DNA from 2 places in the Halomonas sp. MMSF_3323 genome. Region 1 is predicted to be linked to the other one. Evidence: predicted binding sites of a transcription regulator. Region 1 holds the regulator's gene; the other holds the start of a gene.
What was found. The regulator sigma-54, encoded in region 1, starts transcription at its own class of promoters, with help from an activator protein. The targets are predictions, from matches to a motif close to TGGCACNNNNNTTGCTNT.
Positions count from the first base shown of each region.

Region 2: RBB39_RS05255 (ANTAR domain-containing response regulator) is a predicted target of sigma-54. The motif match lies at 3,729-3,746, and genes of this name have one in related genera.

Region 1 is NZ_JASHIT010000022.1:63,789-73,788, forward strand. It holds gene rapZ (RNase adapter RapZ) at 1-703, opposite strand, end outside; gene ptsN (PTS IIA-like nitrogen regulatory protein PtsN) at 757-1,242, opposite strand; gene hpf (ribosome hibernation-promoting factor, HPF/YfiA family) at 1,248-1,556, opposite strand; gene RBB39_RS12610 (RNA polymerase factor sigma-54) at 1,716-3,128, opposite strand; gene lptB (LPS export ABC transporter ATP-binding protein) at 3,398-4,123, opposite strand; gene lptA (lipopolysaccharide transport periplasmic protein LptA) at 4,123-4,653, opposite strand; gene lptC (LPS export ABC transporter periplasmic protein LptC) at 4,666-5,241, opposite strand; gene RBB39_RS12630 (HAD family hydrolase) at 5,238-5,804, opposite strand; gene RBB39_RS12635 (KpsF/GutQ family sugar-phosphate isomerase) at 5,841-6,845, opposite strand; gene RBB39_RS12640 (calcium/sodium antiporter) at 6,870-7,820, opposite strand; gene RBB39_RS12645 (ATP-binding cassette domain-containing protein) at 8,070-8,882, shown strand; gene mlaE (lipid asymmetry maintenance ABC transporter permease subunit MlaE) at 8,879-9,661, shown strand; gene mlaD (outer membrane lipid asymmetry maintenance protein MlaD) at 9,679-10,000, shown strand, end outside.
Region 2 is NZ_JASHIT010000007.1:141,211-147,977, forward strand. It holds gene nirB (nitrite reductase large subunit NirB) at 1-266, opposite strand, end outside; gene RBB39_RS05245 (NAD(P)/FAD-dependent oxidoreductase) at 266-1,579, opposite strand; gene RBB39_RS05250 (CmpA/NrtA family ABC transporter substrate-binding protein) at 1,895-2,989, opposite strand; gene RBB39_RS05255 (ANTAR domain-containing response regulator) at 2,986-3,585, opposite strand; gene RBB39_RS05260 (nitrate reductase) at 4,279-6,767, shown strand, end outside.

The DNA.
Region 1 (10,000 bases):
GCGGTAGCCAGGTGCGCACCCAGCCGAGGATATCGCGCTTCATGTCGGCGACGTCCTGATAGCGTTCGAGGAAGTCGATGACGCTGGGATCGCAGCCATTGGCATCACGCAGTGATGGTTCCCAGTAGGGGTTGGGCAGACAGCGGGCATCGAACACGATGTCTGCATCCGGCGGCACGCCACGCTTGAAGCCGAAGGACTCCACGGTCAGGCTCAACTGGCCGCTGCGGTGGTCGGCGACCTGTTCGGCGATGCGCGAACGCAGTTCGTGCACCGACAGGCGAGAGCTGTCGATGACCAGATCGGCCAGGTCTCGAATACCCGAAAGGGCCTTCTGCTCGGACTCGATGGCTTCCGCCAGGGTCATGTCGCTATCACGGGTCAGGGGGTGACGGCGCCGCGTGTGGGAATAGCGCTCGAGCAGAATTCGCGCATCACTGGTCAGGTAGACCACCTGGCAGTCGATCGGACTCTGCTTGAGGGACGCCAGCTGGGCGGGGAAGCGTTCCAGCGCCTCAGGCAGGTTGCGGGCGTCGACGCTGACGGCGATACGGCGGGAATGACCGTTTTCCAGCTCGTCCACCAGGGCGCCCAGCAAGGTCGCGGGAAGGTTGTCGATGGCGTAGAACCCCAGGTCCTCCAGGGCCTGAAGGGCCACGGACTTTCCCGAGCCGGAGCGACCACTGATGATCACGAGCTGCATGTCCTGTCTCCTTGGGCAGGCGTCCATTGCTGATGGCCTAGGCAAGGCCGCGATCAGGAGGGAGTGTCGTCCCCCGGCGCCTGTTGGCGGATGGCTTCCTGCAGGCGCTCGTGAAGCTCGCGCTGGGAGCTGGCGTGGCGCAGACGGTGACGTGTGTCGGCGTCGTTCATGACGCCGGCGACCTGGCCGAGCAGGGCGAGATGGGCGTCGTCGGCCTCTTCCGGTACCAGCAGCACGAACACCAGATCGACGGGCTCACCATCGATGGCATCGAAGTCGACAGGTTCCGCGAGTTTGAGGAAGCCGGAGATGGGCGCCTTGCAGTGGGGGTTGCGGGCATGCGGAATGGCGACGCCATTGCCGATGCCGGTACTGCCCAGGCGCTCACGTCCGATCAGCCGACTGAAGACCTCCTGGCTGTCCAGGCTCGGGGTGTTCTGCGCAATGAAGGTGCTGAAAAACTCCAGCACCCTCTTCTTGCTGCCTCCCGGGACATCGAACAATGTGCGCTCGGGAGGGAGAATGGCTTCCAATGTCATGAGAGTCAGCGAATTCCGGCGCCTTGGGCGCGGGCTTGGGATTTTTCCTTGTGCTTGACCAACTGGCGGTCCAGCTTGTCGGCAAGGGCGTCGATAGCGGCATACATGTCGCCGTCCTGCGCTTCGGCATGCAGGTCGGCACCGGCGGCGTGAAGGGTGCAGGCGGCCAGCTGGCGTTCCTTTTCCACCGAGAGGGTCACCTGGACGTTGGTGATGTTGTCGTAGTGGCGCTCCACACGGGTGAGCTTCTCTTGTACGTAGTCACGCAGGGGATCGGTCAATTCGACGTGGTGGCCGGTGATGTTGACTTGCATGACAGGCTCCTTGCTCTTTCGGGTGGTGGCTTGATTGTAACCCTTTTTCCGATCCTGCAAACCCCCTCGACGCTACGCAGAAAGACGCAGATGTCATGCGAAATTTCAAGTGCTTGCGCTTTCCCGATAACTAGGCTAGCGACGCCGCAGCGCAAGGCCTCAGCGCAGTCGCTTGCGCTCGCTGGAAGACGGAATATTCATGGCTTCCCGGTACTTTGCCACGGTGCGTCTGGCGACATTGACGCCGTCTTCCGCCAGCAATTCCACCAGTTTGCTGTCCGACAGAGGTTTGCGGGCAGGTTCCTTTTGAATCAACGATTTGATCATGGCGCGGATGGCGGTACTGGAATGGGCGTCGCCATCCTGGCCGACCTGGCTCGAGAAAAAATACTTCAACTCGAACACGCCGCGAGGCGTGTGCACGAACTTCTGGGTGGTCACGCGGGAGATGGTGGACTCGTGCATCTCCACCTTGTCTGCGATATCGGCCAGCACCAACGGTTTCATGGCCGCTTCTCCCTGCTCGAGGAAGTCGATCTGACGCACCATGATTTCCCGGCCGACCTTCAGCAAGGTGTCGTTGCGGCTGGACAGACTCTTGATCAGCCAGCGCGCCTCCTGCAGGTGGTCCTTGAGGAACTGGTTGTCCTGGCTCTTGTCCGCGCGCCGAATCAGCGCAGCGTAGTCGGGCTGGATGCGCAGTCGAGGCATTGCATCCGGGTTGAGTTCAACGCGCCAGCCCTCTTCGGTGTGGCGTACCACCAGGTCGGGTATGACGTAGTCGTTATCGCTGTCACCGAACTGGCTGCCGGGACGTGGGTCGAGGCTTCGGATCAGCTCGATGACGCTGTCGAGTTGGTCGTCATCGAGTCCTAGCCGGCGCTTCAGCAGACGTCGGTCGCCGCTGGCCAGTGCCTCGAGAAACTGTCTTACCAGTCGTCCGGCCTGGGGCAGCAGGACGGTATCGCGAGGCAGGCTATCCAGTTGCAGCATCAAACACTCGCGCAGGTCGCGGGCGAACACTCCGGTCGGTTCGAACTGTTGCAGCCGAACCAGCACCGCCTCCACCTCGGCGAGGGGAGGGGGGCGACGACCGTCTTGCTCGAGCCCCTGGGCGATGTCATCCAGTGTCTGCTCGAGATAGCCGTCGGCGTTGACCGCGTCGAGCAGGCTCTCGGCGATCAGGCGCTCCTGGTCGCTGACGTCGAGCATCGCCAGTTGCCAGCTCAGGTGGCTGTGCAGTGACTGGGAGCTTGCCTGGCGCTCGAAATCCGGCGCCTCGCCACTGCCGGCGGGGGTGGTGCCCAGGTCCTGGTAGGTGTCGGACCAGTCGCTGTCCAAACTGAGTTCCGAGGGAATCTGATCCGCCCAGTCATCTTCCGCGGCTTCCCTGGTCTGCTGTTCGCCGAACTCGTCCTCGAGTTCGAGCATGGGGTTGGCCTCCAGCGCCTGCTGGACCTCCTGGCGCAGGTCCAGGGTCGAAAGCTGCAGCAGGCCGATCGCCTGTTGCAGTTGCGGGGTCATGGTCAGCTGGGTACCGATGCGCAGCTGCAGTGACGCCTTGAGGGCCATGGGTCGGGATCCACCAGTGTTGTCGAAAGGCTTTACCCTAACGACGAGTCATCAGACATGCAAGCATCTTGCCAAGTTGGTGTTTTTTGACCTGTGGGAGGGAGTGAAAAGGTCGATGTGGAACAACTTGGTAGGGGGGAGGTGCTTCTTTCGAGGGAGGCCCTGTGTGCAAGGTGAGGCCGACCCTTTCGGGGCCGGCGCTTGGATGCTGATGCTGGCAAGTGTTGCGGCCGCTTGAGGCGACTGCGGCTGTCGGGCGGCCCTGCGGTCTAAAGGCGGAAGTTTTCGCCCAGGTAGACCTCCTTGACGCGCTGGTTGGCAAGGATGGACTCGGCGCTGCCCTCGGCGATGATCTGGCCGTCGCCGACGATGTAGGCACGATCGCAGATATCGAGGGTCTCGCGCACGTTGTGATCGGTGATCAGGACGCCGATATCGCGGGCCTTGAGTTGACGAATGATGGACTTGATCTCGCCCACCGAGATCGGGTCGACCCCGGCGAAGGGTTCATCGAGCAGGATAAAGGCCGGCTCGGTGGCCAGGGCGCGGGCGATCTCGACCCGGCGCCGCTCCCCGCCGGACAGGCTCATGCCGGGGTTGTCGCGAATATGGCTGACGTGGAAGTCCTCGAGGAGTTGCTCGAGACGTGCTTCTCGGCCCTCGCGGTCGAGGTCCTTGCGGGTCTCGAGGATCGCCATGATGTTGTCGGCCACCGACAGCTTGCGAAAGATCGAAGCCTCCTGAGGCAGGTAGCCGATACCGGCCAGCGCGCGCTGGTGCATGGCCGCGCGGCTCAGGTCCCGATCATCGATGCTGATGCTGCCGGCGTCGGCTCTGACCAGGCCGACGATCATGTAGAAGGAGGTGGTCTTGCCGGCCCCGTTGGGGCCCAGCAGACCGACGATGCTGCCCTGCTCGATCGACAGGCTGATGTCCTGGACGACGCGACGCTTCTTGTAGCTCTTGGCCAGATGGCGAGCGTGGAGAGTCTTCATCAGTTTCCTTGGCTTTCCGGCTCGAGGGTCATGCGAATGCGCTGCTCGCCCTGGACGCCCTGGGCGCTGGAGCGGGCCTGGACCACGCGGCGATCGAGGAAGTACTCCAGATAGGCACCGTCGAAGGTGTCATTGGCCTTGTGCAGCTCAGCCTGGTCGATCAGCTCCATGCGGCGTTCGGCCACGTGGTAGATCACCTTGCGGCCCCAGCCCTTGACCACCGGTTCTTCCGGGGATGGCTTCTGCTCGAGGTAGGCACGTGAGCCGGTCGCGGTCGCCAGTGACAGTTGTCCTTGGTCGTTGCGCTGGATCTCGACGCGTTCGCCGGTGAGGATCATGCTGCCTTGCACAATGCGCACGTCGCCGGTATAGACCGCGGTGCCGGCGCGATCATCGAGATCCAGCTGGTCGGCCTCCACCTGAATCGGTGCGCTGCGATCACTTTCCAGCGCCAGGACACTGCTGCCGGTGGCGCCGGCGGCCAGGCCAAGGGCCAGGGCAAGCAGGAGGGCGGGACTTGGACGCATCATGGAAGGGGCTCCTTATTGAGGCTCTGGCGGATGATGACCGGTGACATTGTCGGTCAGGCGAGCGGTATTGTCATGGATCCAGGCGTCGAAGCGCTCCCCTTGCATCTGTTGAGGGGGTTGGCGTAGGACGGCTGGCGTTTCGCTCCAGACATGGCCACTGTCGCTGTCGTAGACCAATACCTCTGTATCAAGCTGCCAACGCTCCGCGGGGGCCTCGAGATGGGCGTCGCCCGACAGGGTCAGGGGGTTGTCGTCCGGACCCAGTTCACCGTTGTCGGCGTCGGCGATCCACTCTCGGCCGCTGTCGTCGATCAGTGCAAGGTCCGGCTGGTCCACCCGGGTGACGTCGTCGAGCGGTGTGTGCACAAGGCGTGGCGTATCGATGCGCTGGTGGGGGGTGCCCTGGGCATCGAAGCGGGTCAGGCGGGCATCCACCAGGTAGTAGTCGGGCTCGCCGGCCTTGTCATTGGGTACCAGGTCGGGGACGTTGCTCTCGCGGGGGTCGAGCAACGTCAGGCCGCCACCGAGTACCAGCAGCAGGATGACCAGCCAGAAGCGAAAGCCTGGACGCAGTGCGCTCAGTTTCATGTCAGCGGTCCGTTGCTCAGGTAGCTGTCGATGATATCGTCGAGGCGGCCCTGGGCCATCAGCAGGGTGTCGGTGATCTCGCGCACCGCGCCATGTCCGCCGGCAACCTGGGTGACCCAGTCGGCGTGCTGACGAAGGTAGCAGGGGGCGCCTGGCACGGTGATGCCGACCGCACTGCGATGGATGCAGGGCAGATCCGGCAGGTCATCGCCGCAGTAGGCGACCTGGTCGAGGGTCAGGCCCAGCGAATCGCACAGCGATTCAAGGGCGGGCAGCTTGCGCTCGACCCCTTGCTGTACGTGCTCGATGCCGAGTGCTCTGGCTCTTTGAGTGACCATGGGGGAGCTGCGCCCGGTGATCAGGGCCACCTGGATGCCGGCGCGCTTGGCCAGCTTGAGGCCGTGGCCATCCAGGGTGTTGAACGCCTTCAACTCGGAGCCGTCGGCGTGGAAGTACAGTCGACCATCGGTCAGTACGCCGTCCACGTCCAGCGCCAGTAGCTTGATGTGGCGCAGGCGCTCCACCAGTTCCGGCGCGAGGGAGGCAAGAAGGTCGTGAGACATGAAGGTGTTCCTTGATAAGAAGGGGTTGAAAAAGGGTCAGATGACACCGGCGGCCAGCAGGTCGTGCATATGCAGTGCACCTACTGGGCGCTGCTCGCCATCGACCACCGCCAGGGCGGTGATCCGGCCTTCTTCCATCAGCTTGACCGCCTCCGCCGCCAGGGTGGCGGGGCCGATGCGTCGCCCGGGGGTGGTCATCACGTCATCCACGGTAAGCGAGCTGAAGTCCTGATGGCGATCCAGGGTACGGCGCAGGTCGCCGTCGGTATAGACCCCGGCCAGGGTGCCGTCGGGGGATACCACGCAGGTAAAGCCGAGTCCCTGACGGGTGATCTCGAGCAGGGCGTCGCGTAGCGGCGAGCCCGACGGCACCGAGGGCAGGCGGTCGCCGGTATGCATCAGGTCGGCCACGGTCAATAGCAGTCGCTTGCCCAGGCTACCGCCCGGGTGGGACAGGGCGAAATCCTCGGCGGTGAAGCCGCGTGTCTCGAGCAGCGCCACCGCCAGGGCGTCGCCCAGCGCCAGCGCTGCAGTGGTCGAAGAGGTCGGGGCCAGGTCCAGCGGGCAGGCCTCGCGCTCGACCCCGGCGTACAGATGGGCCTCGGCGTGGCGGGCCAGGGTCGAGTGCGCTCGGCCGGTCATGCTGACCAGCGGAACGCCCATTCGCTTGAGCAGCGGCAGCAGGGCGGTGACCTCGGCGGTTTCGCCGGAGTTGGACAATGCCAGGACCACGTCGCCGGGCGTGATCATGCCCAGGTCGCCATGACTGGCTTCACCGGGATGGACAAAGAAGGCCGGCGTGCCGGTGCTTGCCAGGGTGGCGGCGATCTTGCCACCGACATGTCCCGACTTGCCCATGCCGGTGACGACCACCCGGCCGCGGCAGGCCAGCAGCAGTTGGCAGGCACGGTCGAAGTCGCCGTCGAGACGCCCGATCAGGGCGTCGATGGCGTCACGTTCGAGTTCCAGGGTGCGTCGTGCGATATCGCGGACGCTCAAGGTCGGCATTTGTGCCGAGGAGGGGTGTTTGCTCATGGACATGATTGTTGCCGTTTAACGCCGTTGTCACAAGGGGCCCGCCGCGACCGAAAGGCCGAGCCAGGTCAGATAAAACGCATAGGTGCAGGCCAGCAGCGCGCCGATCCAGCGCCCCAGGCGCCCTCGGCGTTGCCACAGCAGCAGCGCCGCCAGCAGCAGCGTCAGGCCAAGCATTACCGGAAAGTCGCGGCCGGCGGCTGCGGGATCGGTGGCTCCCGGCGCCAGCAGCGCCGGTACCGGCAGTACCGCCAGCATATTGAATAGGTTGGAGCCGATGACGTTGCCGATGGCCAGATCGTGGTGGCGCTTCAGCGCGCTGGCCACGCAGGCGGCGAGTTCCGGCAGGCTGGTGCCGATGGCGACGACGGTCAGACCGATCACCAGCTCGCTTACGCCAAAGGTGCGTGCCAGCTCAGTGGCGCCCCAGACCAGGGCGCGGGAGCTGGCGATCATCACCGCCAGGGTCAGCACCAGCCAGCCGATGGCCTTGCCCAGTGCCATGCCGGGAATGTCGTCGGCCATCTCCTGTTCGGCCTCGTCGGCGCGAAACAGCCACCACAGACTGAATACCAGCAGCGCGATCAGCAGGGCCGCGTCGAGGCGATCGAGGCTGCCATCGGCCAGGGCGTAGCCGGCGAGGCCGGTGGCGCCCAACAGCAGTGGCAGCTCGCGGCGCACGATGGTGAAGCGCACCGGGATCGGCACCACCAGTGCAGTCACGCCCAGTACCAGCGCGATGTTGGCGATATTGGAGCCCAGCGCATTGCCGGTGGCCAGGTCGGGGGCGCCATCCAGCGAGGCCATCACCGAGACCACGATTTCCGGGGCAGAGGTGCCGATGGAGACGATGGTCATGCCGACCAGCATGATGCTCATGCCGGCGCGGTAGGCGGTGGCGGCGGCGGCGCCGACAAAGCGATCCGCGCTCCAGAGCAGGCCCACCAGGCCCAGGGCGACGACGACAGATGGTAACAGCATGGAGAACGACTTGGTTGCAGAAAGGGCGCCCATTGAACCCTTAGATAAACCTGCGCGCAAGCGCGCAACCGGGGCACTGGCATGCTGCATTTGAGTTAAGATACGATGTTCGAAAACCGAGCGCGGCTCAAGGCGCTCTATTCTCAAGGTTCGGACTCAGGTCTGGCCAGGCGTCGAATCCGAGGATTCGGGGCGGGCGTCCGGTCTGAACCGCCGGTTCACGGTGATACTGACTCTATAGGGACTGCGATGACGGCTTCCTCCTTGGTGGAGGTGGAGAATCTGCATTTCACGCGCGGCGACAGGGATATCTTTCGCGGCGTGGATCTCTCCATACCCCGCGGCAAGATCACGGCCATCATGGGGCCAAGTGGCACCGGGAAGACTACCCTGCTGAAACTGATCGGGGGGCAGCTCAACCCCAGTGGCGGACGCGTCCTGATCGATGGTCAGGACGTCCATCGCCTGTCGCGCAAGGATCTGTTCCAGATGCGTCGGCGCATGGGCATGCTGTTCCAGAGTGGCGCGCTGTTTTCCGATCTCAGTGTCTACGAGAACGTGGCCTTTCCGCTGCGGGTGCACACCGATCTGCCGGAAAGCATGGTGCGTGACGTGGTGCTGATGAAGCTCGAGGCGGTGGGGCTGCGTGGGGCCAGAGACTTGATGCCAGCAGAGCTGTCCGGCGGCATGACACGGCGTGTGGCGCTGGCGCGGGCGGTGGCGCTGGATCCTGAATTGATTCTCTACGATGAGCCCTTCGTCGGCCAGGATCCGATCTCCATGGGTGTGCTGGTCCAGTTGATTCGACGGCTGAATCAGGCGCTGGGCTTGACGGCGGTGGTGGTCTCCCACGATATCAAGGAGACCCTGTCCATCGCCGACTACGTCTACGTGGTCGCCGACGGGCGGGTCATGGCCCACGGCACGCCGGCGTCGCTGGACGTGGAACAGGACGCCCGAGTCAGTCAGTTCGTGCATGGTGAGCCGGATGGCCCTGTGCCGTTTCACTACCCGGCCAACGATTTTCACGATGACATTCTGGGCCAGGGGAGCCGTCCATGATCGAACGAATCACCCATATGGGACGGCGCGGCTGCGACCTGCTGGAGGCCGTCGGCCGGGCCAGCATCTTTCTCGGCCAGTCCATGCTGGGGCGCCCCTCGGCAGAAGGGTTCAGCCTGTGGGTGGCCCAGGTCTATGCGGTCGGTGTGCTGTCGTTGGCCATCGTGCTGGTGTCGGGGCTGTTCATCGGCATGGTGCTGGCGCTTCAGGGTTACACCATCCTGGTCGGGTTCGGTGCCGAGGACGCGCTCGGCCAGATGGTGTCGTTGGCCCTGTTGCGTGAACTGGCGCCGGTGGTGGCGGCGCTGTTGTTCGCCGGGCGCGCGGGCTCGGCATTGACCGCCGAGATTGGCCTGATGAAGGCCACCGAGCAGCTGACCAGCATGGAGATGATCGGCGTCGATCCGCTGCGTCGTATCGTGGCGCCACGCCTGTGGGCGGGGTTCGTCTCGCTGCCGCTGCTGACCATCGGCTTCAGCGTGGTCGGCGTGTACGGCGGCTACCTGGTCGGGGTCGAGTGGCTCGGGGTGTTCGAAGGCTCGTACTGGGGCAACATGCAGGCCAGCGTCGGCTTCTTTACTGATATCGGCAACGGCGTGGTCAAGAGCATCGTGTTCGCCATAGTGGTCACCTGGATTGCCGTGTTCCAGGGGTATGATCTGGTGCCGACCTCGGAAGGTATTTCGCGGGCCACCACCCGTACCGTGGTGTATTCCTCCCTGGCCGTGCTGGGCTTGGATTTCGTTCTTACCGCCGTGATGTTCGGCGGGCTTTCCTGATTCTGCGGAGACTGTCCATGAAGCGCAGCAAGACGATGGAGTTTGGTGTGGGCCTGTTCATGCTGGCCGGTATCCTGGGGCTGGTATTCCTGGGGCTCAAGGTCAGCGGCCTGGACCTGCAACGTGCCGACGACACCTACGAGCTCCGGGCCAACTTCGCGAATATCGGTGGGCTCAAGCCGCGGGCACGAGTGACGATGGCCGGGGTGACCGTGGGACGGGTAGAGAGCATCGAGCTGGATACCGAATTCTACGATGCCGTGGTGGTGATGTCGCTGGACAGCTCCCTGGCCGGCAAGCTGCCGGATGACAGCACCGCGGCGATCCTTACCTCGGGCC
Region 2 (6,767 bases), on a different contig from region 1:
GCGTAGTAGTCGGCGGTGGACAGCGCCAGGGACTGGGCGTCGCGGCCGCTGAAGTACTCCGACAGGTGCACTCGGTCGTAGGCCAGATGACGTTCCTCGCCGAACACCACGATGCGGTAGCGGCGGTGCTGATCACGTTCGACCAGCTGCTCGACCAGGTGGTGACCTACCATGCCGTTGCCTACCACGACCAGGGTGGGGCGGGTATCCGTGGCGTCGCTGTCGGGAGCATTGTGTGCGGCGAGATTGTGCTTTGTGCTGGACATCAGGCGGCATCCTGTTCGGTGGTCGATGGGTCGGTGTCGGTGGTGGCGTCGTCCGCCAGCAGGGCCTCGGTATCGGCCTGGCCCAGCAGCAGCGAGTGGCGCGCTCGGTCCAGTCGCTGGCCTTGCTCGGCGAGCCGGAATAGCCAGGGGCCCATGCGGGTATCGCCGTAGAGCACGGCGCCCTCGAGTCGGCCGTCGCGCAGCAGCAGTCGGCGGTATTCGCCCTGGTCGCGATAGCTGAGGACCTCATGTCCGTCCTCGGCCTCGGTGGGGCCGAAGGCGTACAGCGAGACGCCGGAAACCTTGAGCTTGGTGGCGCAGGCGCGTTCGTGGTAAGGCGCCGAGGGCTCGCCGCACAGGCGACTGGCCAGTACCTCGACCTGATGCCAGATCGGCTCCACCAGGCCGTAGGTGGTGTCCTCGAACTGGCAGCATTCGCCGAGGGCAGAAATGTCGGGGTCCGAGGTGGCCAGGGTGTCGTCGACGACGATGGCGCGATCGCAATCGAGCCCCGCATCCCTGCCCAGCTCGGCGTTGGGGGTGATGCCGGCGGCGATCACCACGCAGTTCGCCGGCAGCAGGCGCTCGTCGTCTTCCAGGCGCACACCGACCACCTGGCCGTTTTCATCGCCGACGATCGCGGCCAACCGCGCCCCGGTCTTCAGATGGATGCCGCGGCCTTCGATTTCGCTTGCCAGCATGGTGCTGGCGGTGGCGTCCAGCTGCCGGTTCATCAGGCGCGGTGAGCGTTGCAGCACGCATACCTGCATGCCTCTGGCGGCGAGGCCGGCGGCGGCCTCCAGGCCCAGCAGGCCACCACCGACCACCACCGCCGCGCCGCCAGCCTTTGCTGCGTCGGCCAGGCGCGCCGCATCGTCCAGATCGCGAAAGCCCGACACGCCCGTCAGAGTGATGCCGGGGATCTGTGGCATGGCGCTGCGCGAACCCAGTGCCAGCACCAGGTGGTCGTAGGGGATCACCTCGCCGTCGTCGCACTCGACCAGGCGCCGGGTACGATCGATCCGCTCCACCCGCGCGCCCAGGCGCTGATCGACAGTGACGGCGGAGTCATGCGGCGGTGTCAGCGTCAATCCATCCTGCTCGACATCGCCGGCCAGCCAGCTCGACAGCAGAATGCGGTTGTAGGCCGCGTGCGGTTCGGCACCGATCACGGTGATGTGTCGTGGGGCACCACTCTGGGCCGCCAGGGTCTCGATCAATCGATGCGCGGCCATGCCGTTGCCGACGATCACCAGGTGGGGAAGACGTGCGTCGTCAGACCTCGTCGGCGAAGACGAGCCGGCCTGGGTCATTTCGGAACGGGACCTTGAGTCAGGCAGGCTAGAGGAACGGGGCCTGGAGTCAGAAGGTCCAGTGGAACGGGACCTGATGGAACGGGACATCGCATGGGCTCCAAAAACGCCAAAGACGTCTCTCACACCTCCGGCGTCGGAGGGTGAAGAGACGTCTTTGTCTAGTGTCGGTGCGATCGCCGTTGACCGCCGCCGGCATTCGCCGGCACTTGCTACAGGCTATCCAAGTTTCATGCCTGTTTTACGTTTTGTGCAGGTAAAACAGCCTGTTGGTGCAGGCCCTGGTGGCGGGCGTCAGCATCGGTCAGGCAGGGTTCAGGGCGTGTCGGCACCGTACTGGTGCGTGGCGGCGTCGTAATGCACAGCGCTGTAGCACTCCTCCAGGGTGGCGGTGTCGAGCTGTCGCCCGCGAGCCTCGAGCAGCGGCGACAACCGCTGGATCAGCCCCTCGAAGTCGGCCGTCAGGGGGCGCAGTCGCTCACCGATGCAGGGGTAGCCCGGGGCGGCTTCCAGCGGCAGCTCGTCGAGATGGCCTACGGCTTCATCGAGGTAGGGGGGCAGTGCCAGCCAGGCCAGGGTCTGGCGTCTGGCCTCAGGCGCCTTGTCCAGCCACAGGGCGGCGGCCTGGAGGGCGCGCAGCAGCGCGGACAGGGTATTCGGGTAGCGCCGCGCCCAGGAGGCCGTCACCCCCAGCACCTTCTCGGGATGCGCCGGCATCAGTTCCGCACCGCTGGCCACCACTCGACCCACCTGACGATGCTGGGCCAGGCTGCCCCAGGGCTCGCCGACGCAGAAGCCATCGATCTCGCCTTCGCGCAAGGCGTCCACCATGCGCGGGGGCGGCAGCGCGACCAGTTCGACCTCGCGGTCGACGTCGATGTCGCCGCGGGCCAGCCAGTCACGCAGCAACAGGTGCTGGCAGGAGTAGGGGTAGACCATGGCCAGGCGTGGCCGGGTGCCTTCTTTCAGCGAGGCCTTGAAGCGCCGGGCCAGTTCGCTGGCCGCGCCGAAGGCGCCGGGCTCCCCGCTGTCGACCGAAGCGCCGACCGCCTCGGCCAGGCGGCGAGACAGCACCAGCGTATTGCCCTGGCGGCTCAGCACCGCGGCGGCCAGGGTGTCACAAGGCGCGCGGGACAACCCCAGGCTCATGGCCAGCGGCATCGGCGCCAGCATCTGGGCGCCGTCAAGCAGGCCGGCGGCGACCTTGTCGCGCAGGGTGGACCAGGCGTTCTCGCGTGACAGGCTGACCTCGACTCCCTGGGCGGCGAAGAAGCCGCCTTCCCGGGCGATGATCAACAGCGCAGCATCCAGCAGCGGCACGAATCCCAGGGTCAGGCTGGCGAGCTCGGGTGGATGCGGCGCGCCAGTTCTGGACGTGCTGGCCGCGTCAGAAGACAGCGATGGACTCATGATCCCTTCTCCAGTGGCTTGAGGATGTCGATGACGTTCTGGGCGACCTGGGCGATGCGCTGGCCGCGGTCCATGGCCAGCTTGCGGAGCATGCGGTAGGCCTGTTCCTCATCGCAGCTCTGATGCTTCATCAACAGGCCCTTGGCCTGTTCGATGCGCTTGCGGTCGGCGAGCTGATTGCGTGCCTTGTCGAGGTCGCGGCGCATTCCCTGAAAGGCTTCGAAGCGGGCGATGGCGACATCGATGACCGCCTTGACGCGGTTGGCCGCCAGACCGTCCACCACATAGGCGCTGACGCCGGCCTTCACCGCTGCCTTGAGCGATTCGGGGTCGTGCTGGTCGGCGAAGAACACCACCGGTCGAGGGTTTTCCCGCTGCAGCAGCGCCATGCTTTCCAGGGTGTCCCGGTCAGGCGATTCCATGTCGATGATGACCACGTCGGGTTGATGCTGCTGCACCATGTCGTTGAGGCTGGCCGGGCTTGACAGTCGGCAGACCACCTGGTGTCCGTCCAGCGCAAGCGCCTCTTCGACCATGGCGGCGCGCACTATCTCGTCGTCGACCAGCAGGACCTTCAAGGTGTCGTGTTCGGGCATGGGCGTGGCTCGATGATGCTGTCGCTCGATAGAGCTCGAGTCGACGTGATGAGGGGTGCACCTTGGGTGCCTCTGCACCTGTCAGCGCAAAAGGCGTTCCATTTTCGATCTTGTCGTTTTCTGTCAGGGAGATAACCCCCTGCAAAGCCGCCACCGTGCCCCCGCAGATATGCCGGGCAGGCGCTCGCGCACCGAAAGGGTGCGTAAACGGTGGCCTCCATCGTTCGTTGTGGTGCGAGCCTGGGGTCTGTCAGACGTCTTATCGCCACCATCGCCTGGGCAAACGTCAGAAAAAAACGTCGTGGCTTCAATTGGCTGGCACCGGCATTCCACACTGCAGGGGGCGATTGTGGTGTTCTGGCACAGGGTTTGCTTTGGTTACTGGCAAAGCTAGTGCCGTTGTTGGTGCCATGGGCATCACTAAGCCGGGCCAGGAAGGGTCCCGACGCTGGTGGCGGGTGGGCCGGTCCGACAACTCGTCCGCAACGGGCGCTAGCACACACGAAATCCAGCGCGGGATTTCATCCGGCAACGACGCCCATCTCCTCGAGCCTCGCTCGACGGGATGGGCGTTGTGCGTTTGGGCCGCAGCAAGGCCCGACCGATCAAGGCCCGGCCGCTAGCGGAGCGATGATCTGCCGATGAGATGCCGACGATATGCCAAGGCAGCAAGATGGCCGACAGGAGAGCGCGATGACCCGGACGGATAGCGACAGCACGGAGATCGACAGCGGTGCAGGCGGCGAGGCCACAGGTACCACCTGTCCCTACTGCGGGGTCGGCTGCGGCGTCGAGCTTCGTCGCGATGGCGAGGCGGTTACCCTCAGGGGGGATCGGGATCACCCGGCCAACTTCGGTCGCCTGTGCGTCAAGGGCTCGGCCCTGGCGGAGACCCTTGGCGTTCAGGGGCGCTTGACGCGACCCAGGGTGGACGGTCGCGAGACCGACTGGGACAGCGCGCTGGACGCCGTCGCCGAGCGTCTGGGAGCGATTGCCGAGGGTAGCGGCCCACAGGCCATTGCCGGCTACCTGTCCGGGCAGCTATTGACCGAGGACTACTACGTCGCCAACAAGCTGTTCAAGGGATTTCTCGGGACACCGCACCTGGATACCAACTCGCGGCTGTGCATGGCGTCGGCGGTGGCAGCCTACAAGCGCACCCTGGGCGCCGACGCCGTCCCCTGCAACTACGAGGACCTGGAAGAGGCCGAACTGGTGGTGCTGGTGGGGTCCAATCTGGCCTGGAACCATCCGGTGCTGTATCAGCGGCTGCGTCTGGCCAAGACCCGCAATCCGCTGATGCGGGTCGTGGTCATCGATCCTCGGGTCACCGATAGCTGCGAGATCGCCGATCTGTACCTGGGGCTGCGTCCCGGCAGCGATGCTTTGCTGTTCAATGGCCTGCTGGCCTGGATGGCCCGTCGCCAACGGCTCGATGAGGTCTATCTGAAGCGCCATGTGGACGGCGCCGAAGAGACGATTGCCGCCGCCCTGGACGAGGCGTCGGACATCGAGGCGGTGGCGGCGGCCTGCGATCTCGACGCCGAGCGCCTCGAGACCTTCTACTACTGGTTTGCCACCCAGCTGCACGTGGTCACGCTTTACTCTCAGGGCGTGAACCAGTCGACCAGCGGCACCGACAAGTGCCAGGCCATCCTCAACTGCCACCTGGCCGGCGGCAAGATTGGCCTGCCCGGCGCCGGCCCCTTTTCCATCACCGGCCAGCCCAACGCCATGGGCGGGCGCGAGGTCGGTGGGCTGGCCAACCAGCTGGCCGCCCATATGGACTATCACACCCCGGGCGCCATCGAACGGCTGACCCGCTTCTGGTCGACCGAGGCGCTGGTGCCGACACTGCCCCGGGAGCCCGGCCACAAGGCGGTCGAACTGTTTCAGGCCGTCGAGCGCGGCGACATCCAGGCGCTGTGGATCATGGCCACCAACCCTCTGGTGAGCCTGCCGGATGCCGACCGGGTGCGCCGCGCCATCGAGCGCTGTCCGCTGGTGATCGTGTCGGAATGCATGGCCGACACCGACCTGGTGGAACTTGCCGATATCGTGTTGCCGGCCAGCGGCTGGTCGGAAAAGGACGGTACCGTCACCAACTCCGAGCGGCGTATCTCGCGCCAGCGCGGTCTCCTGCCGCCGCCGGGCGAGGCCCGCCACGACTGGTGGATCCTGTGCCGGGTGGCCGAGCGCCTGGGCTTCGGCGAGGCCTTCGCCTATGACCACCCCAGCGAGATCTTCGACGAGCATGCGCGCTTGTCGGGCCTCGACAACCAGGGACGGCGGGCCTTCGATATTTCCGGGCTGGCGGGGCTGTCCCGGGTCGAGTACGACGATCTCGCACCGATCCAGTGGCCGGTGACGGCAAGCGCACCACGAGGCACCGCGCGGCTGTTCGAAAACGGCCGCTTCTACACCGAGAGTGGCCGGGCACGGCTGTGGCCGGTGAGCGCGCGGGCGCCGCGCCAGGCGCCTGACGCCGACTATCCGCTGCGGCTGAATTCGGGGCGGGTGCGCGATCAGTGGCACACCATGACCCGTACCGCCAGGGCCAGCCGACTGATGAATCACCGCTCCGAGCCCTTCGTCGAGGTCCATCGGGATGACGCCGAGGCCCTGGGGCTGTGTGACCAGGGGCTCGCCAGGATCCGCTCGCGCAGCGGCGAGATGCGCGCCCGCGTCAGGGTCTCTGCCGCCCAGCGCCGTGGGGAAGTGTTCGTGCCCATCCACTGGACACCGCGCTTCAGTCACTCGCCGCTGGCGGGGAGCCTGTTCGCCCCGGACGTTGATCCGCTTTCTGGCCAGCCGGAGACCAAGCATGGCGCGGTGGCGGTCACGCCGCTGCAGCACGCCTGGGAGGCGACCCTGGTGGTTTCCCGGGCACTGGCCCAGCAGGGACCACCCGAGGGTTCGGGCCTGGCGGCCCGGGTGGTCGAGGGGACGAACTACTGGACGCGGGTCCCGCTGGCCTCGGCGGAGCGATGGCAACTGGCCGGTGAGCCGATCGAGCCAGGGGGTGTTGAGAAAGGGAGCGTCGAGAAAGCGGGCGTCGAACGCGACTGGCTCGACTGGGCCGCACGCCAGTTGCCGGGGGAGCTGGGCCCGGTGGCCCAGGACCCGGCCAGTGGTCGCTGGCGCCTGGCGGGGTTCGAGCAAGGACGCCTGTGCTGGTGGCT